One region of the Paenibacillus sp. FSL K6-1096 genome, then DNA from elsewhere that is predicted to be linked to it. Evidence: predicted binding sites of a transcription regulator. Region 1 holds the regulator's gene; the other holds the start of a gene.

Region 1 (15,869 bases):
TGTTCCGGGTGCAGCCAGTCTAAGCAGATCATTCATATTATCTGATGGATTATACTCTTTCATGTCCCTGTGCCCCCTAATCTAACGCGACCGCTAATGCATCTGCTACAGTGTTGACGCCAATAATCTGAATATCCTGCGGATGCTTCCAGCCTTTCATGGATTTCTCGGGCATAATCACCCGCCGGAAGCCGAGCTTGGCGGCCTCCCTTACCCGCATCTCTGCGCGCGATACCCCTCTCACCTCACCGGTCAGTCCCACCTCGCCGAAGAACACATCATAAGGCTTGGTCGGAAAATCGCGGAAGCTCGAAGCGATGCTGATGGCCACCGCCAGATCAACCGCCGGTTCATCCAGCTTCACGCCGCCGGCGACATTGAGGTAAGCATCCTGGTTCTGCAGGAACATCCCCATCCGCTTCTCCAGAACCGCAATGATCAGCGACATCCGCTGGTGATCCATGCCTGTGCACATTCTGCGGGGTGAAGGGAAATGTGTTGAAGCCACCAGCGCCTGGAGTTCGACCAGCACAGGTCTGGTGCCCTCCATACTGGCTACAACCGCCGATCCGGCCACGCCGAGCGGACGCTCGGACAGGAACAGCTCTGACGGGTTCTCCACCTCAGTCAGCCCCAGCTCTCCCATCTCGAAGATGCCGATCTCATTCGTAGAGCCGAAGCGGTTCTTCACCGCACGCAGCAGCCGGTACGTATGATGCCGCTCGCCCTCGAAGTAGAGGACACAGTCCACCATATGCTCCAGCATCCGCGGACCGGCGATGGCGCCTTCCTTGGTAACATGCCCTACCAGCACGGTGGCAATGCCCTTGATTTTGGCGATGCGCATGAATCTTGTCGTACATTCGCGTACCTGAGCCACACTGCCCGGCGCACTGGTGACCTCCGGCATGAAGACCGTCTGGATGGAGTCAATGACCAGGAATTGCGGGTTAATCTGCTCAATCGCTTCCTCAATGCTCTCCAGGTTGGTTTCGCACAGCACATATAATTCAGCTGACAGCGCTCCGAGGCGGTCGGCCCGCAGCTTTGTCTGACGCACCGATTCTTCTCCAGATATATACAGCACGCGCAGCCCCTGGGTGGTAAGTGCATGGGAGGTCTGCAGCAGCAGCGTCGATTTACCGATTCCGGGATCGCCTCCGACCAGCACCAGCGAGCCGGGAACAATCCCGCCGCCGAGCACACGGTTCAATTCACCAATGCCCGTCAGAATACGCGGCTCCTTGTCACTTTCTATATTTATGATCGATTGCGCCTTTTCTTTACTCTGAAAAACAGGTGCGCTCATTCCTTGTGTCTTCACTACGCTTTCCGTTTCCTCCACCATGGAATTCCATTCCTGGCAGCCCGGGCATTTCCCGAACCATTTGGGGGATTCGTAACCGCATTCGGTACAGTAAAATTTTGTTTTTGGTTTAGCCATGTGCACTCCTTACCGTTCCAACTTGCTAAAATTGCGGATAATATACGCTTATTCAAAGTTTACCATTTCTGCACACTGAACGGAAGGACACTTAAGATCTACTTTTGGGTTGCGTTCTCCACAAAGAAGCTCCCGCCTCTCTATACGGAGAAGCGGGAGCTTTGTTTCAGTTCAAAGTATTTTATTCCTTTTCGGCAGCTTTCTCCAGGGCGGATTCTCCCGGAGCGGCTACGGTGGTCACAGCCAGCTCGCCGTTCACTTCATCGATCTTGAGGGAATCACCTTTCTTGATGTTGCCCTTGAGCAGCTCTTCCGACAGGCGGTCCTCAATGTGCTTCTGGATTGCCCGGCGGAGCGGACGCGCTCCGAAGGCCGGGTCATAGCCCTCTTTGGCCAGGAATGCCTTGGCGCCGTCAGTGAGCAGGAAATCAACATTGTATTCACGCAGCCGCTTGCGCAGCTCGTCGGACATCAGAGTCACGATCTCGGCGATGTGCTTCTCCTCCAGCGAATGGAAGACGATGATCTCATCGATCCGGTTGAGGAACTCAGGGCGGAAGCTCTTCTTCAGCTCTTCCATGACCTTGCCCTTCATGTTGCTGTAATCAGCGCCTGCATCCTGAACAGCGGTGAAGCCAAGGGTCGAATTCTTCTTGATTGCCTGTGCCCCTACGTTCGAGGTCAGGATAATCAGCGTATTGCGGAAATCGACTACCCGGCCTTTGGAATCGGTCAGACGGCCGTCTTCCAGCACCTGCAGCAGGATGTTGAACACTTCAGGATGCGCCTTCTCGATCTCATCCAGCAGGACGACGGAATATGGCTTGCGGCGGACCTTCTCAGTCAGCTGGCCGCCTTCTTCATATCCGACATACCCTGGAGGGGCACCAACCAGACGGGAGGTGGAATGCTTCTCCATGTATTCCGACATATCGATACGGATTACCGCATTCTCGTCACCGAACATCGCTTCGGCCAGCGCCCGCGCCAGCTCAGTTTTACCTACGCCGGTTGGGCCGAGGAAGATGAAGGAGCCCATCGGACGTTTCGGGTCCTTCAGGCCGGCACGTGCCCGGCGAAGCGCCCGGCTGACCGCCTTGACGGCTTCGTCCTGCCCGATAACACGTTCATGCAGCAAGGCTTCCATGTTCAGCAGGCGGTCGGTCTCTTCTTCCTTCAGCTTGCTCACCGGAATACCGGTCCAGCTGGCCACCACCTGGGCGATATCCTCAGGTGTAACTTGGGAATCGGTGCGGCCCTGCTTTTCTTTCCACTGGTTCTTGGTTGTGTCCAGCTCTTCCCGGATCTTCTGCTCGGTATCCCGCAGCGCAGCAGCCTTCTCGAATTCCTGGCTCTGTACAGCGGAATCCTTCTCCTTGCGGATATCATCCAGGCGCATTTCCAGTTCCTTCAGATTCGGCGGGATGGTGTAGGAGTTCAGTCTCACCTTGGAGCCGGCCTCATCAATCAGGTCAATCGCTTTGTCCGGCAGGAACCGGTCAGAGATGTAACGGTCGGACAGCTTCACTGCCTCCACAATTGCTTCATCCGTAATCTTCACCCGGTGATGGGCTTCATAACGGTCACGGAGACCGAACAGGATCTGCACAGCTTCTTCAGGCGAAGGCTGATCGACCGTGATCGGCTGGAAGCGGCGTTCCAGCGCAGCATCCTTCTCAATATATTTGCGGTATTCATCCAGCGTAGTTGCACCAATGCATTGCAGCTCGCCGCGGGCCAGCGCAGGCTTCAGAATGTTGGAGGCGTCAATCGCACCTTCCGCACCACCGGCACCAATCAGCGTATGCAGCTCATCGATGAAGAGCACGATGTTCCCCGCCTGGCGGATCTCATCCATGATCTTTTTGAGGCGGTCCTCGAACTCACCACGGTATTTCGTACCGGCTACCACAGAACCCATATCAAGGGTCATGACCCGCTTGTCGCGCAGAGTTTCCGGAATTTCATTGTTGATAATCTTCTGGGCCAGTCCTTCGGCAATTGCCGTTTTACCCACCCCAGGCTCCCCGATCAGCACCGGGTTATTCTTGGTCCGGCGGCTCAGCACCTGAATAACGCGTTCAATCTCCTTGCTGCGGCCGATGACCGGATCAAGATTGCCGTCTTTGGCATAGGCGGTCAGGTCGCGGGCCAGCCCATCCAGTGTAGGTGTGCTGACATTTGCCGGCGTACCGCTGTGGCTGGAAGTAGCTTCACTGCTGCCGAGCAGCTGCAGCACCTGCTGGCGCGCCTTGTTCAGGCTGATTCCGAGATTGTTCAGTACGCGGGCAGCAACGCCCTCGCCTTCACGGATCAGACCGAGCAGGATATGCTCTGTTCCCACATAGGTGTGACCCAGCTTGCGGGCTTCGTCCATGGAGAGCTCAATCACCTTCTTGGCACGGGGAGTATACGCGATGTTGGTCGGTTGCTCCTGACCTCTGCCAATCAGTGTTTCCACTTCGTCCTGGATCTTCTCCAGACCCAGACCAAGTCCGATCAGTGCCTTCGCGGCAATGCCGTCTCCTTCACGAATCAGTCCGAGCAAAATATGTTCTGTCCCAATGTTGTTGTGTCCCAAACGAACGGCTTCTTCCTGCGCCAGTGCCAGCACCTTTTGTGCGCGTTCCGTAAATCTTCCAAACATCATATCTCCTGCACCTCCACGGATAAATAAATATCTATAATTTAATGTTGTGATCCCAGTGTCTCCCGGAGCAGCTTCGCCCGGTACATATCACGTTCAGTAGGCGACAGCTCGTCACCGAACAGCTTCTGCAGGAAGCCCGGCTGAGTCTTGACGTTCAGCTCATTGAGCACTGAAATCGAAGGCCCCTCCAGAATCCCCAGATCCACCCCGAGCCGCAGATCGGAGAGCCGTTGCGCAGATTCTTTAAGCTCCATCACGGCCGCATAGGACAGAATTCCGTAGGAACGCTGAATGCGGTCAGTGATACGGAGTGCAGAATCGGCCAGCAGGCGTTCCCGCGCGTTCCGCTCATGCTCAATAATCTGGGTGACTACGCTATGGAGATTCTCAATAATCTCGCTCTCGGTCTGTCCAAGCGTAATCTGATTGGAGATCTGAAAGATATTCCCTACTGCTTCGCTGCCTTCCCCGTAAATTCCTCTAACGGTAAGTCCAACCTGATTGACAGCGGATAAAATGCGGTTGATCTGGTGAGTCATCACCAAGGCCGGCAGATGAACCATCACCGAAGCGCGAAGCCCGGTTCCGACATTGGTCGGACAGCTTGTCAGGTATCCTCTGCGGTCATCGAAGGCGTAATTGACGGCTGCTTCAAAAATATCATCAATAGCCGTCGCCCTTACCCAGGCCTCTCTGACCTGCAGCCCCGGGAACAGGCATTGAATGCGGAGATGGTCTTCTTCATTGATCATAATGCTGACTGACTCGTCGTCGTTCAGAATGACCGCTCCGCCCTTGGAGTCTTCGGCCAGATTCGGGCTGATCAGATGCTTCTCTACCAGCACCTTCTTATCAAGCTCACCCAGCTCATCCAGCCTGATCAGTTCAAAGTTACCGAAATCTGCAGCAGCCTCTCCTTGAAACACAGGAGCCAGCTGCTCCAGCACCTCCTCCGATTGCTCTGCTGAAGCCAGCAGCGGGAAGGGCAGATGCTCCAGATTCCGGGCGATACGCATCCGGCTGCTGATTACGATCTCGGAGTGGCTGCCGCCGCAGCGCATCCAGTTGCTGAGTGCCTGTTCGGTAAACCGGAGACTTGACATATCCAATCCCCCCTATATATCAAAGACTTTACTCTTGTGGCATTTCTTTTTCAAGTTTGCGGATGCGGTCCCTGAGCTCTGCCGCCGTTTCAAATTCCTCCTCGGCAATGCTCTGCTGCAATTCCTGCTTCAATTCCTCAATCTGGCGTTTGCACATAATCTGTGCGCCGGCCCGCTTGGGCAGCTTGCCGACATGAGCCGTGCTGCCATGCACCCGTCTGAAGAGCGGATCAAGGGTACTGTCAAAATACTTATAACAGGAGCTGCAGCCGAACCGCCCCAGCTTGCTGAACTGCGAGTAGGTCATGCCGCAATTCTCACAGTGCAGTCCCTGCACTGTCTGCGCTGCCGCCTTGCTCTTGCCTGCACCCTCCAGGTCAAGCAGGCCGGACAGCAGGCTGTGAATCGAGAAGCCTCCCGCCGTTCCCGGAATCAGCTCCCCCTTCTCCCGTGCACAGCTTTCGCAAATATGAAATTCTGTCTTCTCTCCGTTCACGATCTTCGTGAAGTGGAGTGTAGCCGGTCTGACGCCGCATTCCTGGCATAGCATGAGCGGAGTCCCTCCTTACGATATGGCCATTATTTGCCCAACAAAGAGATCAGCATTGCCTTCATGATCTTGGCGCGAATCTCATCCCGGTACGGCAGATTAACCGTCAGGCATTCCCGGGAAACCGCGGAACGCATCAGACACGCCTCGCGCTTAGAGAGGAAGCGGGCCTCCTCCAGCTGATAAATCAGTCCTTCCGCAGAATTCTGATCAATATCATTCCCTATTGTCGAGTTGAGATGTGCATAAAGGGCTACATTCTGAGGCAGCTCGAACCTTTGAATCCGGATGTATCCGCCGCCGCCGCGTTTGCTCTCCACCACATATCCCTTCTCCAGGGTGAAGCGGGTGCTAATGACATAGTTGATCTGCGATGGCACGCAAGAGAACTGGTCGGCCAGCTCATTGCGCTGAATTTCCACCGTACCTTCGGGACTTTCATGCAAAATATTCTTCAGATATTGTTCAATAATATCGGAGATATTACGCATCACTCATCCTCCAGTGTCTAAGCCTTAGTCAATCTGTGCTGCGCCCCCGCCTGCCATCCAGACATGCTCTTAAGAATTTAACCCCGGCAATGAATTAAGAATCGGCTGCAAGCGCCTTAGACCTCCTAATTCAGCCAATTGTTACATTCCTGAGAACGCCGCTATCAGACTTGCGTTGACTTTGACTTTCTTTGACTTTTTTCATATTATAACACATTCTCACTGATTGCCAAGGGGTTAGTTTTATTTTTTACGTTTTGGCTGCTTTGTATTCCCTATGTACGTACATGAATTGTCCCATCTGCACCTGGATATAGGACAGCTCCTCCGCCCTCTGCTGAAGGGGAAGAGCTGCTGTAACCTGTCAAAAGAAATCGAATAATGCCGTCCCGGTCTGCGGAATCAGCGCTTCAAGCCATTCTACCGCTTCTGCGCTTCCAGATAACTGTCCATACCGGGCGGTCTCAAGCGGGCGCTTGTACCCCATGAGCAGTGCAGTCAAGGTTCCGATCGTGCATACCAGGTCGGCCTCTGCCCGCTCCCCCTGAACCTGAATCAAGGAAGCCGTCCCCTCCGCCGATACACTCCAGCGCCAACATCCTTCGTTCCACGGAGCGTATTTATCTTCTATATATACCAGCCGTTCCTGAACACCCTGCGGTGCGCTGAAAATCATACTCTCCACCATAGCCTTCACATTGACAATCCGCGCCATGAAATAAGGATGATTCTCCTGCGTAATCCGCGGATCGGGCAGCAGGAAGGGCAGAATGTCATCCGCAGGCACCAGCTTCAGCTTGGCTCCGGTAATCATCGAGTCATGATTGGCCAGGAAGGTCCATAAGCCCTGCCGGGCCTGCTCGTTCAAGTAGATGAATTCGTCGATGACCAGCTCTTTGTTGATTATTTTATACAGCACATAACCTTCCGGTTCACCCAGCTCTGAATAAAATACACCTTGATGCATATCCTCATCCAGCACGCTATCCTTCCACCATTCCGTGCTGCGGATCAGCGTACCATTATATCCGATTGAGAATTGATTATAGAGCTGCTGCAATACCGCAAGCTCTGCATTCTTAGCGTTTCCCCGCTTCACCGTGCCCTTAATCTCTGTCTTGTGCGGAAACTTCCCTACCGGAATGGTGTATTGCTTATATTCACAGTAGACCTCCCAGCCAAACTTGCGGTAGAACGGAATCAGGAACGGATGCAAAAAGGACAACGTATGGCCCGCTTCGTTCATCGTCTGCAGCACATGGGTCAGCAGTTTAGCCACATACCCCTGCCGGCGGTTCTCCGGCCATGTGGCTACCCCGGCAATCCCGCCCATAGATACAGGTTTGCCTTGAAGGTTCACCTGCAGCGGAAGCAGTGTCAGCTTGGCACCTAACTCTTCACCTTCAAACAGCCCCCATACCTGGTCTGGCTTGAATTGCTCCCTTTGCCGCTCCCGGTCTTCACCGGACACCTTATACTGAAAGGCATATTCAGACAAGCTTAAGCTGTCTTCAAATTCTTCTGCACGTAATTGTCTAATTTCCATTAGGCTCACCCCGTTAATAGATTCAGATTTCAGACAGATAGAGTCCAAAGATTGCTTCAATAGTGAGTATAACAAGCCTTCCCGTAAGAAGCTAACCGGCAGCCGGAATTCTCTTTATACCCACAACTTATCCACAGCTTCTACACAAAAAAATAAAAACCGGGAAAAAGCTCTCCCCGGCCAAAATTAGTTATCCACGATTTGTCTATGACTATCCACATTATTCACTTTTTATCCACAAAAACAGTGTATTACTTAGGTTTTTCTTGACTCATCCACATAAATATGCCTTGCCGGATGTTCATCCACAGCCAGAAACGTTGCTGAAATTGTATCCACATGTGCGTAATGTTTCTGCATTTCCAGAAATCTATCCACAGCTTTTCCACAGCCCTGCCCACGCAAAAAAGCCACTGTTGATTGCTCAACAGTGGTACCTTATGCTTGGCGGCGTCCTACTCTCCCAGGACCCTTCGGTCCAAGTACCATCGGCGCTGGAAGGCTTAACGGTCGTGTTCGGGATGGGTACGCGTGGAACCCTTCCGCTATCGCCACCAAACGTTACAGGCTTAATCGCCTGAAAACTGAATCCGAAACGAATTTGCGCTCGCCCTTGTTACGGGGCCCCCGGAAAGTATTCGGAATCCGCTTCGTCAGCGTCATCTTCACTTTTTGGGGTAGTTTGTTGGATAAGCCCTCGACCGATTAGTATTGGTCAGCTCCATGCATTGCTGCACTTCCACCTCCAACCTATCTACCTCGTCGTCTTCAAGGGGTCTTACATACTGGGAAATCTCATCTTGAGGGGGCTTCACGCTTAGATGCTTTCAGCGCTTATCCCGTCCGTACGTAGCTACCCAGCCATGCTCCTGGCGGAACAACTGGTGCACCAGCGGTACGTCCATCCCGGTCCTCTCGTACTAAGGACAGCTCCTCTCAAATTTCCTGCGCCCACGACAGATAGGGACCGAACTGTCTCACGACGTTCTGAACCCAGCTCGCGTACCGCTTTAATGGGCGAACAGCCCAACCCTTGGGACCTACTTCAGCCCCAGGATGCGATGAGCCGACATCGAGGTGCCAAACCTCCCCGTCGATGTGGACTCTTGGGGGAGATAAGCCTGTTATCCCCAGGGTAGCTTTTATCCGTTGAGCGATGGCCCTTCCATGCGGTACCACCGGATCACTAAGTCCGACTTTCGTCCCTGCTCGACTTGTAGGTCTCGCAGTCAAGCTCCCTTCTGCCTTTGCACTCTTCGAATGATTTCCAACCATTCTGAGGGAACCTTTGAACGCCTCCGTTACTCTTTAGGAGGCGACCGCCCCAGTCAAACTGCCCGCCTGACACGGTCCCCGTACCCGCTTAGGGTACCAGGTTAGAACCTAGATACGATCAGGGTGGTATCCCAACGGCGCCTCCAGCGAAGCTTGCGCTCCGCTTTCCACGGCTCCCACCTATCCTGTACAGATCGTACCCAAATTCAATATCAAGCTGCAGTAAAGCTCCATGGGGTCTTTCCGTCTTGTCGCGGGTAACCTGCATCTTCACAGGTATTAAAATTTCACCGGATCTCTCGTTGAGACAGCGCCCAAGTCGTTACGCCATTCGTGCGGGTCAGAATTTACCTGACAAGGAATTTCGCTACCTTAGGACCGTTATAGTTACGGCCGCCGTTTACTGGGGCTTCGGTTCATAGCTTCGGGTTACCCCTAACCACTCCCCTTAACCTTCCAGCACCGGGCAGGCGTCAGCCCGTATACTTCGCCTTGCGGCTTCGCACAGACCTGTGTTTTTGCTAAACAGTCGCTTGGGCCTTTTCACTGCGGCCCCCTCGGGCTATTCACCCTACCGAGGCACCCCTTCTCCCGAAGTTACGGGGTCATTTTGCCGAGTTCCTTAACGAGAGTTCTTCCGCGCGCCTTAGAATTCTCTTCTCGCCTACCTGTGTCGGTTTGCGGTACGGGCACCTTCTCCTGGCTAGAGGCTTTTCTTGGCAGTGTGAGATCATGACCTTCGCTACTGTAATTTTCGCTCCCCATCACAGCCCAGCCTTATGATGTGCGGATTTGCCTGCACACCAGCCTCACTGCTTAGACGGACATCCATCAGTCCGCGTCACTACCCTCCTGCGTCACCCCATCGCTCATAGCGGATTACGGTGGTACAGTAATTTCAAACTGTTGTCCTTCGACTACGCCTGTCGGCCTCGCCTTAGGTCCCGACTTACCCTGAGCGGACGAGCCTTCCTCAGGAAACCTTGGGCTTTCGGCGGATCAGATTCTCACTGATCTTTTCGTTACTCATACCGGCATTCTCACTTGTGTACTCTCCAGCGCTCCTTACGGTACACCTTCAACGTATACACAACGCTCCCCTACCCCTGGATCGACTTCACTCCAGCTTCGAAGTTCGTGTTTATCCCCTGGAGTCATTTGGCCAACCATCCTTGCAGATGATTCATTGGCATTCATGATTCCGGATAAACACGCCTCAAAGGCGCAGTGAAGTCGATCCAAGCCATAGCTTCGGTGGTGTGTTTAGCCCCGTTACATTTTCGGCGCAGAGTCACTCGACCAGTGAGCTATTACGCACTCTTTCAATGGTGGCTGCTTCTAAGCCAACATCCTGGTTGTCTGTGCAACTCCACATCCTTTCCCACTTAACACACACTTGGGGACCTTAGCTGATGGTCTGGGCTGTTTCCCTTTTGACAATGGATCTTAGCACTCACTGTCTGACTCCCGGCAAGAAGTTAGTGGCATTCGGAGTTTGACTGAGCTTGGTAACCCTTGCGGGCCCCGCACCCAATCAGTGCTCTACCTCCACCACTCCATTCACCGAGGCTAGCCCTAAAGCTATTTCGGGGAGAACCAGCTATCTCCGAGTTCGATTGGAATTTCTCCGCTACCCCCACCTCATCCCCGCACTTTTCAACGTACGTGGGTTCGGGCCTCCAGTGCGTGTTACCGCACCTTCACCCTGGACAGGGGTAGATCACACGGTTTCGGGTCTACGCCCACATACTCAGTCGCCCTATTCAGACTCGCTTTCGCTGCGGCTCCGGCTTCTCACCTTAACCTTGCATGTTGAACGTAACTCGCCGGTTCATTCTACAAAAGGCACGCCATCATCCATATAGAGGACTCTGACTTTTTGTAAGCACACGGTTTCAGGTTCTATTTCACTCCCCTTCCGGGGTGCTTTTCACCTTTCCCTCACGGTACTGATTCACTATCGGTCGCCAGGTAGTATTTAGCCTTAGCAGATGGTCCTGCCAGATTCATACGGGGTTTCACGTGCCCCGCACTACTCGGGATCCGTCTCGGAGGGGTTAAACTTTTGGCTACAGGGCTTTTACCTCTATCGCGGGCCTTTCCAGACCTCTTCGCCTACCTTAACCTTTTGTAACTCCATGTGAGACGTCCCACAACCCCAAGGGGCAAGCCCCTTGGTTTAGGCTGTTCCGCGTTCGCTCGCCGCTACTGACGGAATCACTATTGTTTTCTCTTCCTCAGGGTACTTAGATGTTTCAGTTCCCCTGGTCTGCCTCTGCGTATCCTATGTATTCAGATACGAGTAACTGTGCATTACCACAGCTGGGTTTCCCCATTCGGACACCCCCGGATCAAAGCTTGCTTACAGCTCCCCGAGGCAGTTTCGTTGTTCGCCACGTCCTTCGTCGGCTCCTGGCGCCTAGGCATCCTCCGTGTGCTCTTAGTAGCTTAACCAATGCGTTTTCCAGAAGGAAAATCGCTTAGCATCACTATAATTTAAACTTGCTTACACAAGTTCAGCTTAAAGGAATGTTCTAAAACGCAAATTCGTTTCGGTATCCAGTTTTCAAGGATCAAGTTGCTGTAAGTTCGGGTCGATCACAACCGTGACGATCGAAGTTACAGCCGGTATTTCAGACATAACAAATAGATGAAGTTTGTTGGTGGAGCCAAGCGGGATCGAACCGCTGACCTCCTGCTTGCAAGGCAGGCGCTCTCCCAGCTGAGCTATGGCCCCGCAAATTCCATCAAAACCGAACAAATGGAAACACGTTATTGTGGAAGTCAAGCTTCCGATTTGAATGTCTTCATCGCAGAAGACGATTCTCCATAGAAAGGAGGTGATCCAGCCGCACCTTCCGATACGGCTACCTTGTTACGACTTCACCCCAATCATCTACCCCACCTTCGGCGGCTGGCTCCCTTGCGGGTTACCCCACCGACTTCGGGTGTTGTAAACTCTCGTGGTGTGACGGGCGGTGTGTACAAGACCCGGGAACGTATTCACCGCGGCATGCTGATCCGCGATTACTAGCAATTCCGACTTCATGCAGGCGAGTTGCAGCCTGCAATCCGAACTGAGACCGGCTTTGCTGGGATTGGCTCCACCTCGCGGCTTCGCTTCCCGTTGTACCGGCCATTGTAGTACGTGTGTAGCCCAGGTCATAAGGGGCATGATGATTTGACGTCATCCCCACCTTCCTCCGGTTTGTCACCGGCAGTCACTCTAGAGTGCCCAGCTTTACCTGCTGGCAACTAAAGTCAAGGGTTGCGCTCGTTGCGGGACTTAACCCAACATCTCACGACACGAGCTGACGACAACCATGCACCACCTGTCTCAACTTTCCCCGAAGGGCACCTGATGCATCTCTGCTTCGTTAGTTGGATGTCAAGACCTGGTAAGGTTCTTCGCGTTGCTTCGAATTAAACCACATACTCCACTGCTTGTGCGGGTCCCCGTCAATTCCTTTGAGTTTCAGTCTTGCGACCGTACTCCCCAGGCGGAGTGCTTACTGTGTTAACTTCGGCACCAAGGGTATCGAAACCCCTAACACCTAGCACTCATCGTTTACGGCGTGGACTACCAGGGTATCTAATCCTGTTTGCTCCCCACGCTTTCGCGCCTCAGCGTCAGTTACAGCCCAGAAAGTCGCCTTCGCCACTGGTGTTCCTCCACATCTCTACGCATTTCACCGCTACACGTGGAATTCCACTTTCCTCTTCTGTACTCAAGCCACCCAGTTTCCAGTGCGACCCCAGGTTGAGCCCAAGGTTTAAACACCAGACTTAAATAGCCGCCTGCGCGCGCTTTACGCCCAATAATTCCGGACAACGCTTGCCCCCTACGTATTACCGCGGCTGCTGGCACGTAGTTAGCCGGGGCTTTCTTCTCAGGTACCGTCACTCCGGCAGCAGTTACTCTACCGGACGTTCTTCCCTGGCAACAGAGCTTTACGATCCGAAAACCTTCATCACTCACGCGGCGTTGCTCCGTCAGGCTGTCGCCCATTGCGGAAGATTCCCTACTGCTGCCTCCCGTAGGAGTCTGGGCCGTGTCTCAGTCCCAGTGTGGCCGTTCACCCTCTCAGGTCGGCTACGCATCGTCGCCTTGGTGGGCCGTTACCCCGCCAACTAGCTAATGCGCCGCAGGCCCATCCCTAAGCGGCAGATTGCTCCGCCTTTCATTCTTCCCTCAGGAGAGGGAAGAGATTATCCGGTATTAGCTACCGTTTCCGGTAGTTATCCCAGTCTTAGGGGCAGGTTGCCTACGTGTTACTCACCCGTCCGCCGCTAAGCCAAGTTGGAAGCAAGCTTCCAACAAGACTCCGCTCGACTTGCATGTATTAGGCACGCCGCCAGCGTTCGTCCTGAGCCAGGATCAAACTCTCCAATTAGGCCGCCTACCGAAGTAAGCGCTTATAGAAAGAGCGATAGCTCATTTTGAAACTGACGATTCATTGAATGAATCTTGTAAAACATAACGTGTTCCATTTGTTCAGTTTTCAAAGAACTTGCTCCCGGCAATCGATGTTTTATCGTTTGCGCAGGAATTAGATCATATCATTTATTCACTTAACTTGTCAACTTATTTTTCATCGAGCGCTTCGTTCAGCGCCGGTGTCTCATAAGCACAAGAGATAATATATCACGCGCTGCGGACTCTGGCAAGACTTTTTTATAATGAATTAATTAACCGCATATCCTATGTTCAACATATGGTTTCCATCCTGGATCATTTGCCGCTACAATAGGATTCATCTTCTATATTACTGAAAGGAGTCATCATGTCCAATAAGTCTAATCCCCCTGCTGCCTCCGTTCCGCTTAAGGAAGCAAGCCATTTGCAGCAGGCAACCATTTACCGTATTTTGCTCGCGGTGAGCTTTGTTCATTTATTCAACGATTCTATTCAGGCGCTTATTCCGGCCATGTTCCCGGTGCTGAAGGATAACTTGCTGCTCTCCTATGCCCAGATCGGCTGGATTGCCTTCGCGCTGAACCTCACCTCCTCGCTGATTCAGCCGATCATCGGGTTCGCCGCCGACCGGAAGCCCCGCCCGATTCTGCTTCCGCTGGGGATGTGCTGTACCTTCGCCGGGGTCTTCCTGCTCGCTTTTGCCGGGAACTATGTCCTGGTGATTGTGTCGGTGATGCTGGTGGGCTTTGGCTCCGCCGCCTTCCATCCTGAAGGGATGCGTGTAGCTCATATGGCGGCCGGTCAGCGGAAGGGGCTGTCGCAGTCGATTTTTCAGGTAGGCGGCAATACCGGTCAGGCCCTGGGGCCGCTGCTCATGAAGTGGGTGTTCATCCCCTTCGGTCAGATGGGTGCGCTTGGATTCACAGTGATCGCCGCTGCCGGGGTGGCCGTCCAGACCTATGTGGCCCGCTGGTACCGTGACATGCTGAATGCCGGATATACCTTCCGCAAAAAATCAGCGTCCCGCTCCATCGATCCCGCCCGCAGCAAACGCATCATCATCACCACCGTCATTCTGGTCTTCATCGTGTTCGTGCGCTCCTGGTACGGCGCATCCATCGGCGGATATTACGCCTTCTACTTAATGGACAAATACGGGATGACGCTGGACCGTGCGCAGATCTACATTTTCATGTATCTGGCAGCCGGTGCGGTCGGCACCTTCTTTGGCGGCCCGCTTGCTGACCGGTTTGGCCGGCGGAATCTGATTCTAGTTTCGATGATTGGTACGGTTCCGTTTGCGCTGGCCCTGCCTTTTGTGAACACGTTCTGGGCAGCCGTGCTGCTGATTATCTCCGGCTTCATCCTGCTGTCCAGCTTCTCGGTGACGGTGATTTACGCACAGATGCTGTATCCGGGCAACATCGGAACCGTCTCGGGCCTGATTACCGGCCTGGCCTTCGGCCTTGGCGGGATCGGCTCTGTAGTCATTGGCGACCTGATCGATAGAGCCGGGATTGCGCCTGTGTTCGTGGCCTGCGGCTTCCTTCCGCTGCTGGGCCTGCTGGCTCTGCTGCTGCCGGGTGACAAGAAGCTGGAGGAATGGGCGGCGGAATAAATACCTTTGGCGGACCAAGCGAACAGAGATTATTCAACAGGCTATTTTTGCGGTACAATTAGTTAAAACTTGAATTAATCACGCTCAGGCAGCAAGCCCGGAGGAGGGGTAACGCTTGAAGAATCTACTCGCAAGAGTGCGCAAAGGGTATGGCAAAAAGCTTGTATCGATTCACCTGTGGAATGCCTGGCTGGTCCTGTTCCTCGCGGTGAGCGGTCTGATCCTGGTCGGCGGCTTCTGGCGGGAGCTGCTGGGGGAAGGCCGGGTGTGGCTGAAATGGGGGCATACGGCCCTCGGACTGGTGCTGCTGATTCCTGTAGTCTATTATCTGCTGCTGGCTGCGAAGCACTGGAAACGGCTCAAGGGCAAGCCCGCCCAGAAGGCTAATGTGATCTTCGTGCTTGCCCTGCTGATCGGCTGGCTGCTCTCCGGGGTGGTTCTGTGGCAGTTCAGATTAGCCGGACCAAGAGCGGCCAACATTGCACTGTTCATTCATGACCTGCTGACCTGGATCGGTCTCCCTGTGATCATCTACCACTCCATCACCCGGGTGAAGTGGCTGAAGGAGCCGAAGAAGCGCTCGATCGTGGCTGAAGCATTACCTGGAAAAGAGTCCTCTTCTACTGCCGGGCACTCACGGCCTGCGGCTGCATCCGATGCACAGCCTCTATACACACGCCGTGGTTTCATCAAGGCTGCTGTAGGCGCTGGACTTGCCGTTACCCTTGGCCCCACCTTTATCCGCTGGTTCGGCAGAGCGATGCAGCTTCCGGGC
Region 2 (15,869 bases), 900 kb from region 1:
ACATTGGATGCTCCCACATTTTTTACTTTCTCAAAGCATTGATCTCTTGCTCTGATAATCCAGTAGCCTTTACAATAATCGATATGTCCAGATTCAAATCAAGCATATTTTTAGCCACTTTCTTTATACCTGCTAGTTCTGCACTTCCCAGCATAGAAGCCTCATCATGCAAATATTTCTGTCTCGCCTCATACAACCGTCTGGCCTCTGAATCCTGACTCAAATATTGCAAGGTGTCCATTGCCTTCTCCAATCCTGGCTCATTCATCTTCAGCACCTCAGATTCGTTATTATTATAGCATTTTTCAAGTGAACTGAGTCTTAAAGGGAAACGAAAAAAGACACCCTTCAAGGTGTCTTCTACTTTACTCCATATGGAGCCGAGGGGAGTCGAACCCCTGTCCGAAGATAACGGCACATAAGCTTCTACGAGTGTAGTTACAGTTTTGATGTCACCCTAGAAGCCCCCCGTAACCGGGTCCTCTTCGGGTCAGCCTGATTATCTTCTTCTGCTGACCCCAGGCGGAGACCAGACAGCGTATCCCACTACTTGTTAGCCCCTATCCCTGTCACATGGGCGATGCAGAGTAGAAGCACGCACACAGGTTATTAAGCTGCGAAAGCGTAGTTGTTTTGTTGTTTGCCGTTTAATAGGCTTTAGCGTTGATGAAGCGGACGCGTCCCCACTACTCGCTACTCATGCTCGAACTACCCCCGTCGAATCCAAGAACGGCCCCTCATTAAAAAGGGCGCTTCGGATTAACGGATCGATCCAGCATAGTGCTGATCCAATCCACAGCGATCTTCATAAGATGCTGTTCAGAAGCATTAAAATCTACTTACCCAGTATAGCACATTTATCAACACTTTAACACGTGGGTTAAAGGCATTGAAGGTTGAATCTGGAACAGCCGGCCGGGCCGATTATCTGGCGACCTTCTGCTTCTCACGCAGGGCACGCTGGATGTCGCGTTGAGCGTCTTTTTTGGCGGCGGAGTCGCGTTTGTCGTATTGCTTCTTCCCCTTACCCAGGCCAATCAGCAGCTTCGCATAACCGTTACGCACATAGACCTTAAGCGGCACGATCGAATAGCCCTCCTGCTTGGACTGCCCGAGCAGCTTGTGAATCTGCGCCTTATGCATCAGCAGCTTGCGTGTGCGGGTCGGATCGGTTGGATTACTGCGGTTCCCCTGTTCGAACGGGCTGATGTGCATATTGTGTACTTGAATCTCACCGTTACGGATGGTGGCAAAAGCATCGCCGATGTTCGCCCGTCCATTGCGCAGCGACTTAATTTCGGTACCAGTCAGTACCATCCCCGCTTCGTAGGTGTCCTCAATAAAATAGTCATGGGAAGCTTTTTTGTTCTGGGCGAGCACTTTCCCGTCTGCTTTTTTACCCATGAGCGTCACTCCTTGCATCGAATTCCCGGCAATCCTTAACGGACACCAGGTCTATATTGTATCAAAAGGCAAGCGGCCAGCGCAAGGAAGGAACGCTCCTATGTTGCGGCCTTGTGAGGGCTATTATACAGCTGCACTATATTGTAATTTCATGTTCGCCATGTCAATATATTTGAAGGATTTACTTATCAAGGAGGTACATATGGAGAGTATAATTCAAGGGCTAAAAGTGGAACGGCAACAGCTCATTCATGCACTAAAAACAGCGCAAGCGGCTGATCATGCTCAAATACTAGAAAAAAAGCTGGAGCTCGACACGGCAATTCAGTGGCTTGAGCAAATTGATTTATTACAATTACATCCTCCCAAGGACTACATTTTTGCCAAGTTACCAGAAACAAAAAATGCGTTCTCAGAATATAAAATTGTGGAGACATTGGAAAGTGATGATCCTAGAGACTGGCAGGAGCTAAAATTAACGCATGAAGGAGAAGAATTATGGTTGTATACAGGCGATTGGGTGTTAAAAAGCAAAAAATAATGAAAAAAGTGGAGTCTCTATTTAGATTCCACTTTCTTCATCTAGAGGTTTAGGTTACGTCCCAGCCTCACCGTTCTACCTACGCCTTAGGTTTCTTCTTGCGCTTCCGGCGTCCGCTCTGCTCGCCAGCCTCAGCTCCCGCCTGGCCTGGCAACTCCCCGCTGCCTGGCGTCACGGCGGGGCTAATGAACACGCCGCCTTTCTTCTTGCGGCGGCCCTTGCCCTCCGGCGCTGCACCGCCGCGCCCGTCGGGCCCGAGGTCCTCGCGGCTGCGGAACCGTGTGCTCGCGTCTACGCCGCGCAGCTCACTGCCCGCCTGCTCAGACCCGCCACCGCCCGGCGCGCCGTAGCCGCCTTTGCCGGAGCCAAAACCAAACGCGATGCCGCGCCCCCCGGCACCGCCACCGCCGTCCGCGCCGCGGCCTCTGCCGCGCTCGCGCGAACCGCCAGCACCGCCGGCTTCACCCCGGCGGCCACCCTTCGCCGCGCCTGCGGCAGACGCGGCGGCCAGACCGCGCCGGGCCGCTGCTTCCGGCCCGCGCCCGTGCTGGCGGCCGCTTCCTGCGTCGCCGCCCGCATCCCAGGCCGCCGCACCTTCAGGGCGCGGCTCCATCACAGCGCCGCCCTTGCCCTTGCCGGCCGCACCGAAGATCGCGCTTTTACCCGCGCCGCCCTTCTTCTTCCCGCCGTGCTTGCCCGCGGCGGCCGCACTCCCGGGCTTACCTTTACCGCCACGGCCCTTGCCGCCTCCGCCCTTACCGGCGAACGGCTTGCCGAAGCCGCCCCGTCCGCCATAGCTGCGGTGCTCCCCGGCTGCGCGCGGCTTCATATCAAGCAGCTCGAAGTCGATCGTGTGATCGTCCATGTTGACCTTAGCGACACGGATTTTCACTTCATCGCCAATACGGAACACCTTGGAGGTGCGCTCGCCGATCAGCGCCATATGGCCTTCATCGAAGTGGTAGTAATCATCCGTCAGCGCACTGAGGCGAATGAGGCCTTCCACCGTATTCTCCAGCTCAATGAACATTCCGAAGCTGGTGACACTGCTGACCATAGCGTCGAATTCCTCGCCCACCTTGTCCTGCATGTACTCAGCCTTCTTGAGCTGTTCGGTATCGCGCTCAGCTTCAACGGCAACACGTTCACGCTCTGACGACTGCTGGGCAATGTCCGGCATCCGGGAGGCCAAATATTCATGGCGCTTCTCGGTCAGTGCTCCGCCATTCTCCAGCACCTCGCGCATTACACGGTGAATCACCAGGTCGGGATAACGGCGGATCGGTGAGGTGAAGTGGGAATAGAACTCCGCCGCCAGTCCGAAGTGGCCCGTGCTCTCGGCATCGTATTTCGCCTGCTTCATCGAGCGCAGCATCATCGTGCTGATCACCGTCTGCTCCTTGGTGCCTTGAATCTGCTCCAGCAGATCCTGCAGCGCGCGCGGATGAACGGAATTTCCCCGTCCCTTCACGTGATAGCCGAAGTTAGCAGCGAACGCCATGAAATTCTGCAGCTTCTCCGGGTCCGGGTCCTCGTGAATCCGGTAGAGGAACGGCACCTTCAGCCAGTGGAAATGCTCGGCTACCGTCTCATTAGCCGCCAGCATGAATTCCTCAATAATCTGCTCGGCTACAGAACGCTCACGCTTCACAATATCAATCGCTTTGCCGTTCTCATCCACAATAATCTTGCTCTCTTCAAAATCAAAATCAACCGCACCCCGCCGCATCCGCGCCCCGCGCAGCTTCATCGCCAGCTCCTTCATCAGCCGGAAATCTTCAATCAGCGGAGCATACCGCTCCAACAGCTCGGGATCTTCGTCCTCGACGATCTTGCGTACATCCGAATAGGTCATTCGCTCTTTGGTGCGGATGACACTCGTGAACACATCATGCTTCACGACCTTCATCTGCTCGTCGAACTCCATCTCACAGGACATGGTGAGCCGGTCCACCTTCGGATTCAAGCTGCAGATCCCGTTGGACAGCCGGTGAGGCAGCATCGGGATCACCCGGTCCACCAGATACACGCTGCATCCGCGGTCATAGGCTTCTTTATCCAGCTCCGAGCCTTCACGCACATAGTACCCGACATCGGCAATATGAACACCCAGCTTATAATGGCCGTTCTCCAGCCGCTGCACATTCACCGCATCATCCAGGTCCTTCGCATCCGCGCCGTCGATCGTCACAATGTTCAGTCCGCGCAGATCGCGGCGTCCCTGCTGTATAATCTCCTCTTCCGTGATGGAATCCGGGGCCTGCTCTGCCTCCTTCATCACCTCGGCCGGGAAGGCCTCCGGCAGCTGATGCTTGCGGATGACCGACAGAATATCCACGCCGGGATCATCCTTGTGGCCGAGAATCTCAATGATCTCCCCTTCCGCCGCCGCCCGGCCTTCCGGATAGTTCACAATACGGACTACGACCTTTTCCCCGTCAACTGCACCTTTGAACGACTGCTTGGGAATGAAAATATCCCGGTTAATCCGCTTATCATCAGGCAGCACGAATCCGTACGTCTCCAGGCTCTGGAAGACGCCCACCGTCTGGGTCACGCCCCGGATCAGAATCCGCACCACTTCGCCTTCCATACGCCCGCCGGACGAGCTTCTGGAGGTGATTCGAACCAATACGATGTCGCCATTCATCGCGCCTTTCAGATCGTTGGCGTGGATGTACACATCCGGGTGGTCCCGGTCATCGGGGATGAGGAAGGCAAACCCCTTCGCATGGGCCTGCAGCCGTCCGCGCAGCAGATCCATCCGCTCCGGCACACCATACCGGTTGTTGCGGGTCAGCACAATCCGCCCGTCCTTCTCAAGCGCAATCAGCAGCTCCTCGAAATTCCGGAAGTCCTCCCGGTCCTCTATGGCGAAATGGCTCACCAGTTCATCATAGGTTAATGGTTTATAAGCGGTCTCCCGCATGAAATCGAGTAAAATTTCCTGTGTTATCATGTTCGTCACCTCGGCCCTCCGCAGCATACATGCCCCTGGCATATATGTATGTCTTGTCCTACTTCACATTCAGTACATCCAAGTAAAATTTACCTTTACTACTTCATACCCTAGTATACACGAAATCAATCCCCGGCATCCCTGTTAGGATGTTCACAATGTCAAATCTGCATACAAAATAACCCCACAAAGTGGGGCTTTAGCTTCGATGATGACTCAGGTACTTTGCGGGGACCCCAAATCTATCAAAAAAGCCTTCACCCATTCCATTCAGAACAGTGCGAAGGCTTACTGTAGTCCTATTAATCAACCACAATGGCTACAACAATTGACATGATAAAGAATCCGGCTGCCAGACCAACCGTAACACGCTGAAGGACAAGCTCCATACCGCGCGCTTTCGTTTTGCCGAAGAGATGCTCAGCACCGCCGGAGATGGCACCAGATAGACCGGCGCTTTTCCCTTTTTGCAGAAGAACGACCGCGATCAGACCTACGGCAAAAATCAGAAGCACCACTTTCAAAAAGATATCCATTCACTTCCACCTCCTACGTCCAAGCATCACTATCTATGCTAAATTAGTATTCACGTATCATAAACAGCATTTTTATTTTAACATAGCCACAGAATGAATACAACCTTCCGGACTGCATTCCAGCCTTGTCACACTATGAAAATCTCAGACAGCTTGAATGAAGCGGCATTGTTGCACATCTTGCAAGATTTTTCTGTAACTATTACTGGCTGCGGTGCATTGTTGCAATATTTGCATAAATTCCGGTGAAAAGAGCAAGTTAGCGCTGGATTTGTTGCTTTTCGTGCAGGATTTCAAGGATAGGCAGCTTTTATTGGACAGTATTGTTGCACTTCTTACAGGATTCCACTATAACGGTTATTGCCTATATGAAGCATGGGGCCCATCCCTCAGCGCAGCCCCCCATTGTTTTCGGTTTTTCATATACATGCCATCCTGCTCTCAAACTAAAAAGCCTGCCGGAAACCGGCAGGCTCACACGTACTTATTGATTCAAAAGAAATTATCTTTTGAGGTTGTAGAAGGATTTCAGGCCGTTGTATTGAGCCAATTCGCCCAGCTCGTCTTCGATGCGGAGGAGTTGGTTGTATTTAGCCACACGGTCTGTACGGGAAGGAGCACCCGTCTTGATCTGGCCAGCGTTGGTAGCAACTGCGATGTCAGCGATCGTGCTGTCTTCGGACTCACCGGAACGGTGGGAGATTACAGCAGTGTAGCCGGCACGTTTAGCCATTTCGATGGCGTCGAAGGTTTCAGTCAGTGTACCAATCTGGTTAACCTTAACCAGGATGGAGTTACCGATGCCTTTTTCGATACCAGTGGCCAGACGCTCAGTGTTCGTAACGAACAGGTCGTCACCAACCAGTTGAACCTTGTCGCCCAGCTTCTCAGTGAGCAGCTTCCAGCCTTCCCAGTCATCTTCGGACATACCGTCTTCGATAGTGATGATTGGGTACTTCTCAACCCAGGAAGCCAGCAGGTCAACATACTCAGCGGAGGTGTAGGATTTGCCTTCTCCAGCCAGTGTGTATTTGCCGTCTTTGTAGAACTCAGTGGAAGCTACGTCCATACCGAGGAATACGTCAACGCCTGGTTTGTAACCGGCTTTTTCGATCGCTTCGATGATGGTAGTGATTGCTTCTTCGTTCGAACCCAGGTTCGGTGCGAAGCCGCCTTCGTCACCAACAGCTGTGTTCAGGCCTTTGGATTGCAGTACGGATTTCAGGTTGTGGAAGATTTCAGCACCTGTACGCAGAGCTTCTTTGAAGCTAGGCGCTCCAACTGGAAGAACCATGAACTCCTGTACGTCGATGTTGTTGTCAGCATGCTCACCACCGTTGATGATGTTCATCATTGGTACTGGCAGAGCCTTAGCGTTGAATCCGCCCAGGTATACGTACAGAGGAATATCCAGTGCTGTTGCAGCAGCGCGGGCTACAGCCATGGATACAGCCAGGATTGCGTTCGCGCCCAGCTTGCCTTTGTTCGGAGTTCCGTCCAGAGCGATCATCAATTTGTCGATGCCCACTTGGTCCAGAGCGTCCATACCGATTACTTCAGGAGCGATAATCTCGTTCACGTTCTCAACAGCCTTCAGAACGCCTTTGCCCATGTAACGGGATTTGTCGCCGTCACGAAGCTCAACCGCTTCATGAGCACCGGTGGAAGCGCCGGAAGGAACGATCGCGCGGCCTTTCGCGCCGGATTCCAGATATACGTCAACTTCTACAGTAGGGTTACCACGGGAGTCAAGGACTTCGCGTGCATACACATCAGAAATAATAGTCATGTAAGTTAATCTCCTTTTAACATTGGGTTTGGTATTACATTTGAAACGGAAACAGCGTCTGTCTCTTGCTTACTTGCGGCTGGCAATCATGGATTGGCCGGTCATCTCCGCAGGCTGCGGAATGCCCATCAGATCCAGGATCGTTGGCGCCACATCGGCAAGAATACCGGATTCGCGCAGCACCACATCTTCAGTAGTCACAATGAACGGAACCGGGTTGGTGGTGTGGGCTGTGAACGGACGGCCTTCTTCATCGAAGACCATATCGGCATTACCATGGTCGGCAATGATAATGGCCACGCCGCCCTTGGCTACCACAGCATCTACAACCTTGCCTACACATTCGTCCGTCACTTCTACCGCCTTGATGGTAGGCTCCAGCATACCGGAGTGTCCAACCATATCAGGATTGGCGAAGTTCAGGATAATGGCATCCTGTCTGTCCGCTTCGATCTCCGCTACGCAGGCCGCCGCCACTTCGTATGCGCTCATCTCAGGCTTAAGATCATAGGTTGCCACCTTCGGCGAATTGATCAGAATGCGTGTCTCGCCCGGAAGCTCTTCATCGCGTCCGCCGCTGAAGAAGAAGGTTACATGCGGATACTTCTCGGTCTCCGCAATGCGCAGCTGCTTCTTATTGTGTTGAACCAGCACTTCACCAAGGGTATTGTCCAGGTTCTTCGGAGAATAAGCTACATAGCCCTGAACGGTCTCGCTGAAGGTAGTCAGACAGACGAAATGCAGATTCTGCGGGAACTTGGGACCCCGGTCGAAGCCGCGGAAATCGGAGTTCGTGAATACTTGGGACAGCTGGATCGCACGGTCAGGACGGAAGTTCAGGAACACTACGGAGTCTCCGCTCCCCACTGTCGCTACCGGGTTATTCTGGCTATCCACAATTACACTTGGTTCCACGAATTCATCATACACGGAATTCTGGTAGGATGCAGTGATCGCCTGCAGAGCGTCGGTATATTTCGGGCCTTCGCCGTATACCATCGCACGGTAAGCTTTCTCTACACGCTCCCAGCGCTTGTCACGGTCCATAGCATAGTAACGCCCGGATACCGTAGCAATCGTTCCTACACCAACCTCTTCAATCTTGGCGATGAGGTCCTGAATGAACTTCTGTCCGCTGTCCGGCGGTACATCCCGTCCGTCCATGAAGGCATGGATATAGACTTCATGCAGGTCTTCCTTCTTCGCCAGATCCAGCATCGCGAACAAGTGGTTGATGTGGGAATGCACGCCGCCGTCCGATACAAGAGCATAGAGATGAAGCTTCTTGCCTGCTGACTTCGCGCTTCTCACAGCAGCTACCAGCGTCTCGTTCTCGAAGAATTCACCGTCACGGATCGACTTGTCGATACGGGTCAGATCCTGATATACGATCCGGCCGGCGCCGATGTTAAGATGTCCTACCTCCGAGTTGCCCATTTGTCCTTCAGGCAGACCTACAGCCTCACCGCAAGCGGTAAGTGTAGTGTTCGGATATTGCTTCAGGTAACGGTCGTAATTCGGCTTGTTGGCTTGGGCAACAGCGTTGCCTTCATCCGTATTGCGCAATCCGAACCCGTCCATAATGATTAGAGCTACAGGTCTTGGTGCTGACATTACTTCGCCCCCTCAACGAGTGACACGAAGGAAGCTGGCTGCAGGCTGGCACCGCCGACGAGAGCGCCGTCGATGTCGCTCTGGCTCATGTATTCTGTAACATTCTCAGGCTTCACGCTACCGCCGTATTGAATACGTACAGCTTCAGCAGTTGCTTCATCGTACAGTCCTTTGATAAGGGTACGGATGTAAGCAATAACCTCGTTGGCATCCTGGGAAGTGGAGGATTTACCTGTACCAATCGCCCAGATCGGCTCGTAAGCGATAACTACGCTTGCTGCCTGCTCTGCGCTAAGACCGGCAAATGCCGCTTCGGTCTGAACCTTGCATACGTCCTTAGTCTGGTCAGCTTCACGCTCTTCGAGCTTTTCGCCTACGCAGACAATTGGAGTGATGCCGTGACGGAATGCCGCATGCATCTTCTTATTAACGATCTCGTCCGTTTCGCCGAAATAAGCGCGGCGCTCGGAGTGTCCGATGATTACATACTCTACTCCGAGGTCCTTCAGCATTACACCGCTGATCTCGCCAGTGTACGCGCCGTTATCTTCGAAGTGCAGGTTCTGTGCACCGATTTTGATGCTGGTGCCCTGTACCGCTGCAACCAGAGCAGGCAGGTTGGTGAATGGCGCACAGATTACAGTCTCAACGCCTGCAACCTCTGCCTTGCCTTTGATTTCAGCGATGAAGCCTTCGGCTTCCGGAACGGTTTTGAACATTTTCCAGTTGCCGGCGATAATAGGTGTTCTACTCATAGTGATGTATTGCCTCCCTCTTCGGTCTTACTTGTCGTTCAGTGCTTCAACGCCTGGAAGCGCCTTGCCTTCCATGAACTCAAGCGATGCTCCGCCGCCTGTAGAGATATGGTCCATCTGGTCTGCGAGGTGGAATTTCTCAGCAGCCGCAGCGGAATCCCCGCCGCCGATGACTGTGTAGCCTTCGGTAGTTGCACAAGCCTGAGCTACAGCCTTTGTACCTTCAGCGAAGATGTCGATTTCAAATACGCCCATCGGTCCGTTCCATACGACCAGCTTGGAGTTTTTGATAATATCAGCATACATTTCGCGGGTCTTAGGTCCGATGTCGAGGCCTTCCCAGTCCGCAGGGATGTCAGTTGCATCAACAATCTTGGTGTTGGCATCCGCACCGAATTTATCAGCGACAACAACGTCAACCGGAAGCAGGAAGTTCTTGCCCAGCTTCTTGGCCTTCTCGATGAATCCAAGCGCTACATCAATCTTGTCGTTGTCTACCAGAGATTTGCCGATTTCGTAGCCTTGAGCCTTGGTGAAGGTGTAAGAGAGGCCGCCGCCAATCAGTACGTTGTCCGCCAGGTTCAGCAGGTTGTCGATCACGTCAATTTTGTCTTTAACCTTGGAGCCGCCGATGATGGCAGTAAATGGACGTTCAGGGCTCGACAGAGCTTTGCCGAGAACGGACAATTCCTTCTCCATCAGAAGGCCGGATACTGCCGGCAGGAAGTGTGCGATACCTTCTGTCGATGCATGGGCACGGTGAGCTGCGCCGAAGGCATCGTTAACGAACAGGTCAGCCAGTTCTGCGAACTGCTTAGCCAGTTCAGGATCGTTCTTCTCTTCGCCTTTATAGAAACGGACATTCTCAAGCACCAGCACATCGCCTTCATTCAGCTCAGCGATCTTCGCTTTCACGGCATCGCCAACGGCTTCATCCGCTTTGGCAACCGGTTTGCCGAGCAGCTCAGACAGACGTTCTGCCGCGGTGGTCAGACGCATGGAATCGACGAATTCACCCTTAGGACGGCCCATATGGCTGGCCAGAATGACCTTTGCACCGTGCTCGATCAGGTACTTAATTGTTGGAAGGGTTTCGCGGATACGGGTATCATCAGTGATCTTGCCCTCTTCCACAGGCACGTTGAAATCTACACGCACGAATACGCGTTTGCCTTTTACTTCTACATCACGGACACTTTTTTTGTTCATGATTATTATTTCCTCCACACCCAGAATTGGTTGCTTCACGAAGCCATTTCATTTAGAAAGAGCGGAAACAGACTTTCCTTGTTTCCGCTCTATTGTACCGCTTATATGAAATCGGTCTTACTTAGCGAGCTTAGCGAACTTCTCCAAAGTGCGGACGAGCTGTGCAGTGTAGGACATTTCGTTGTCGTACCAGGCAACAGTCTTAACCAGCTGCTTGTCGCCAACAGTCAGAACCTTAGTCTGAGTAGCATCGAACAGGGAACCGAAAGTCATGCCCTTGATGTCGGAAGATACGATTTCATCTTCAGTGTAGCCATAAGTTTCCGGATCGGAAGCTGCTTTCATAGCTGCATTGATGTCTTCAACGGTTACGTTCTTCTCAAGAACAGTTACCAGCTCAGTCAGGGAACCAGTAGCTACAGGCACACGTTGTGCTGCACCGTCCAGCTTGCCTTTCAGTTCTGGAATAACCAGGCCGATTGCTTTGGCAGCACCGGTAGTGTTAGGGATGATGTTCTCAGCAGCAGCGCGGGCGCGTCTGAAGTCGCCTTTGGCGTGCGGAGCATCCAGTGTGTTCTGGTCGCCAGTGTAAGCGTGGATTGTAGTCATCAGGCCTTCTACGATACCGAACTTGTCGTTCAGAACCTTAGCCATAGGAGCCAGGCAGTTTGTTGTGCAAGATGCGCCGGAGATTACAGTTTCGGAACCGTCCAGGATGTCATCGTTAACGTTGTATACAACAGTCTTCATGTCGCCGGTAGCTGGAGCGGAAATAACAACCTTCTTAGCTCCGCCTTTCAGGTGCTTCTCAGCAGCTTCTTTAGTTGTGAAGAAGCCTGTGCATTCCAGAACGATGTCAACGCCGAGCTCTCCCCAAGGAAGCTCTTCAGGGTTGCGGTTCGCCAGAACCTTAACATCTTTACCGTTTACTTTGAAGAATCCGTCATGTACTTCAACGTCTCCCTGGAATTTACCTTGAGTTGTATCATATTTAAGCAAATGAGCAAGCATCTTGGCGTCAGTCAAGTCGTTGATGGCTACCACTTCGATACCTTCTACATTTTGAATACGGCGGAATGCAAGGCGTCCAATACGTCCAAAACCGTTAATTCCCACTTTTACACTCATTGAATAGTTCCTCCTAGATTTCGTTTTATTTATTCAAGACAGGCCGTAAGGCTAGTCAAGACAACAAGGTTAAGTATAATGCATAATACCGCTTCGCGCGCCCCATTAAATGGAATCTATAGGACCTTTTGCGAATCTTTGTCGATTTCTTTGCCGATTTCGACAGCAGCCGCTTCGTCAGTGACAAGAATATCCTCCTGCCCGAACTTCAGCATGGCATGAATGGCCTTCGCCTTCCGCTTGCCTCCGGCAATCCCGATAACAACCTCTGTCCGGATAATGTCTTCCAGACGCAGCCCCATGGTCAGCATGGAGTGTACCACTTGGCCGTTCTCATCGAAATAGTATCCGAACGATTCGGCTACAGCGCCCTCGCCCTGAATCTCAGAGATGGTAGCAGCATCCAGCTTACGGCGGTGGGTCATCTCAATGGCATCGCCAATCCCATGTACAATGATACGCGATCCGCGGATCGTCTGTACAATCTCTCCAATGTTGGAGTCCATGGCAAGTGACTGATAGGCTTCATTGCTGAGCAGATCCGGCACATGCAGCAGGCGGTAGTTAGCGCCAATCCGCTTGGCCATCGTTGAAGCAATGGTGTTGGCCTGTATCTCCATGCTCTCCCCGAGTCCTCCGCGTGCCGGGACAACCCAGACGTTCTTATAGGAGGGGGACAGCGGCGGAGTCAGCTGGTCAGCCATCTCGGCAAGGGTGGAACCGCCGGTAACGGCGACCGTGTCATCGCTGCGCAGCGCACTCAGCAGCGCCTTGGAGCCTGCACGACCCAGCTCACGCTTGGTGAACGGCGAGGTCTCACAATCACCAGGCACTACAATCACTTTGGCAAGACCGTACGTGGTACGAATTTTCTCCTCCAGATCATCCAGGCCGAAAAGGCTCTTGGCGACCGGCTCCAGCAGGTCAAGCAGTCTGCGTCCGGCATCGCTGATGCGCATACCGACGCTCTCGATCTCAATGAGCCCTTGCGATTTCAGAAGATCCGTCTCGGCGCGCAATACCCGCTCGGTCATATCAAGCGATGCGGCTAACGTCCTGCGGCCGATAATATCGGACAGCATGATCTGATGTAGAATCGTGTACCGTCTCTTAAGGGTGTCCATGAGATCAGGCAGAAGCTGCTTTTGGATTTCCAATAAATTACGCATGCTTTCACTCCTGCAACTTCGTCTTTCTCTTATCCCTTGTTCGTGGTCTCAAAATGTCCCGGGTTAACTTTTTAAGTCCCACCCATATTCTACCCAAAACGGACGCAGAGTGCAAGTGTTCCGAGACTATAATTCTCCGGGCGCTTTCATCTTATACATCATTCCCCGCTGGCTTGTCCATTCATCCGCAGGCTGGGACAGCACCTCCGGCAGCCCTTCATGAAGGCACACCAAAACTATTTTTCGCGGCACAAAGATTACACATTGCTTTTATCTGATAAGTATATTATAATAACTTCTGTTGCGCCCGTGGTCCAATGGATATGACGTAGGCCTCCGAAGCCTGAGATCCAAGTTCGATTCTTGGCGGGCGCGCCACTTTTTTTTGCTTTTTTATGCATGTTTTAGCAAGCCATACCATATATTAACCAACAGAGCCGCTTACGGGCTCTTTTTTTTAAAACTGAGTTTGACTTTCTTTGACTTTTTGTTTGAATTTGTTTATCATGTGGTTAATACGGTAACAGTAAAAATGAACACATCCGAAGCACCCATTTTAAGGAGGTTTTCCACGTGAGTTATATTCCTATGGTCGTAGAACAGAGCAACCGCGGTGAGCGTGCTTATGACATCTATTCCCGCCTGCTGAAGGACCGCATCATTTTCCTTGGAACGGAGGTTAATGACGTGGTTGCCAATTCTATCATCGCACAAATGCTCTTCCTGGCTGCCGAGGACCCGGAGAAGGATATTCACCTGTATATCAACAGCCCTGGCGGTTCCATCACAGCGGGTATGGCCATCTTCGATACAATGCAATACATTAAGCCGGATGTCTCCACCATCTGTGTAGGGATGGCTGCTTCTATGGGCGCCTTCCTGCTGAACGCCGGCGCGAAGGGCAAGCGCTTTGCTCTTCCCAACAGCGAAATTATGATTCACCAGCCGCTGGGCGGTGCCCAGGGCCAGGCTTCGGATATCGAAATCCGCGCCCGCCGCATCATCAAGCTGCGTGAGAAGCTGAACCGCATTCTGTCCGAACGTACCGGCCAGCCGCTGGAGAAGATCGAGAAGGACACCGACCGCGATTACTTCATGAGTGCTGCAGATGCTGCCGAATACGGTATCGTCGATAAGGTGATTGAGAAGACACTGCCGGCAGGCGTGTAACTCATCCCCGGAATTCAAATAAAAGGCTGCTTCAGACCTTCATGGTCTGAAGCAGCCTTTTTCTATCGCAAGCCGCCATAGCCTAGCGCATCCAGCTTGCCCGCGATCACCCGGTACCCCCTGCCGTTCGGATGGATATGATCCAGAAACAGCAGCCCCCGCTCATTGCCTGCGAATTCATGATAGATGGAAGCAAACCCTACATTGTAACTGCTGTAGCCGGCCGCATAACGGTTGAACTGCCGCACCCACTCCGTTGCCTCATCCACCTGCGGATAGGGATTATACAAGCCTACGATCCGCAGGATATACGGGCTGCGGGTGCCTGCCTTCAGGTGTGACAGGGTGCCCATAATATCGCTGAAATTCCGTTTGCAATTCTGCAGCGCGTTCTGAAGCACCCTTTGGAATTCCCCAGGCCGCGGACCTGTGGACTTGGCGGCCTTAATGAGGTCATTACCGCCAATGGATACCGTAATGATCTGCGCTTCCTTCACAGCCGAGCGGTAGGTGGCAGATGACAGCCGCTGCTTCAGCCCCTCCGTAGTCAGGCCGTTGACTCCAAGATTCGCCGGGACTACCTGGGTGCGCAGCCGGCCTTCTGCCATCCGGCGGTAGACGGGTACAAAGCCGTTACCGGGCAGCGCGCCGAATCCGGTGGTCAATGAATCTCCAATCGCCGTATACTGATAGACCATTTCCTTCCCTCCCGTGATAATAAGCTGCTTGCCTTCTTTAGCTTATGAAAGGCCGGGTGAAGTGGTAACGGCAGGCCCGCCTGATTAGGCCATCACGCAAACAACCCTTGTGATCCCGTCATAGGAGCACAAGGGTATACCGGATTAGCGGTTGAATTATTTCAGCGCTGCGAACGGGCTGCTTCCGTCCGGCAGCAGCTCCTTGAAGCTGAAGGTGAATTCAGGGAAGCCCGCAGCATAGACCGTGTAATCATAGAGCTGGAAGAACAGCACGGCCTTGCCGTCTTTTAAGTAGAAGTATTTCTCGGTATTCAGTCCGTTGAACCCGCCCAGGTAGCTGCCGCTCGCCTTAAGCTCTTTGGACAGCTTCGCATTCAGCTGCTTCTTGTAATTCGGGTTAGCTCCGAACAGATCGCCCAGCAGCAGGCGCTTTCCGTCTTTGAGCGAGAAGGTGAAGGCATTGCGGTAAGTCATACCATGGGCGCCGCCGGTGTATTCATATTGATTCGTAATCAGACTCAGCACACCATCCTGATTATAGGTAATCACATAACCGCCATCGAATTCATAGGGCCGGTCATCTTCGGCCCGCTTGGCAATTTGATCCTCGGCATCCGCCGCGAAATTCATTACCGTCTGCTTGATCGTGTCATTGATGGCCTTCTCCGCCTCCGGGCTGGCCAGTCCGCTGACCTGCGGATAATCCAGCCGGACCGGCGCATCCTTATGATCCTTCACATAGCTGACCGTCTTGATCGTCACTGCATTCTGCGCTCTCTTCATCAGGTTCAGCCGTCCAGAGGCAACGCTCCAGTCGCTTTTATAGCCCAGGTAATCATTCAGCAGATCAACCGGAACGAACAGCTTGTTATTCCACAGCTGGGCTTCATATTCGCC

Evidence for each region. Region 1 encodes CtsR, which represses protease genes until heat stress. Its sites were predicted from a motif close to ATGGTCAATAAAGGTCAAACA; they were not measured.
Region 2: clpP (ATP-dependent Clp endopeptidase proteolytic subunit ClpP) is a predicted target of CtsR. The motif match lies at 13,571-13,591, and genes of this name have one in related genera.

Annotation. Positions count from the first base shown of each region.
Region 1 is NZ_CP150274.1:2,953,170-2,969,038, forward strand. Features, by position in the region: gene disA (DNA integrity scanning diadenylate cyclase DisA) at 1-63, opposite strand, end outside; gene radA (DNA repair protein RadA) at 77-1,444, opposite strand; gene clpC (ATP-dependent protease ATP-binding subunit ClpC) at 1,626-4,094, opposite strand; gene MHI24_RS13220 (protein arginine kinase) at 4,133-5,197, opposite strand; gene MHI24_RS13225 (UvrB/UvrC motif-containing protein) at 5,226-5,747, opposite strand; gene MHI24_RS13230 (CtsR family transcriptional regulator) at 5,777-6,238, opposite strand; gene MHI24_RS13235 (GNAT family N-acetyltransferase) at 6,603-7,784, opposite strand; rRNA gene rrf (5S ribosomal RNA) at 8,227-8,343, opposite strand; rRNA gene MHI24_RS13245 (23S ribosomal RNA) at 8,470-11,513, opposite strand; tRNA gene MHI24_RS13250 (tRNA-Ala) at 11,721-11,796, opposite strand; rRNA gene MHI24_RS13255 (16S ribosomal RNA) at 11,893-13,453, opposite strand; gene MHI24_RS13260 (MFS transporter) at 13,844-15,094, shown strand; gene MHI24_RS13265 (molybdopterin-dependent oxidoreductase) at 15,210-15,869, shown strand, end outside.
Region 2 is NZ_CP150274.1:3,852,951-3,868,819, reverse strand. Features, by position in the region: gene MHI24_RS17335 (hypothetical protein) at 23-268, opposite strand; RNA gene ssrA (transfer-messenger RNA) at 373-737, opposite strand; gene smpB (SsrA-binding protein SmpB) at 925-1,404, opposite strand; gene MHI24_RS17320 (hypothetical protein) at 1,607-1,945, shown strand; gene rnr (ribonuclease R) at 2,025-4,904, opposite strand; gene secG (preprotein translocase subunit SecG) at 5,207-5,440, opposite strand; gene eno (phosphopyruvate hydratase) at 5,943-7,229, opposite strand; gene gpmI (2,3-bisphosphoglycerate-independent phosphoglycerate mutase) at 7,299-8,843, opposite strand; gene tpiA (triose-phosphate isomerase) at 8,843-9,598, opposite strand; gene MHI24_RS17290 (phosphoglycerate kinase) at 9,626-10,807, opposite strand; gene gap (type I glyceraldehyde-3-phosphate dehydrogenase) at 10,925-11,935, opposite strand; gene MHI24_RS17280 (sugar-binding domain-containing protein) at 12,052-13,104, opposite strand; tRNA gene MHI24_RS17275 (tRNA-Arg) at 13,408-13,482, shown strand; gene clpP (ATP-dependent Clp endopeptidase proteolytic subunit ClpP) at 13,678-14,274, shown strand; gene MHI24_RS17265 (GDSL-type esterase/lipase family protein) at 14,337-14,972, opposite strand; gene MHI24_RS17260 (DUF4163 domain-containing protein) at 15,129-15,869, opposite strand, start outside.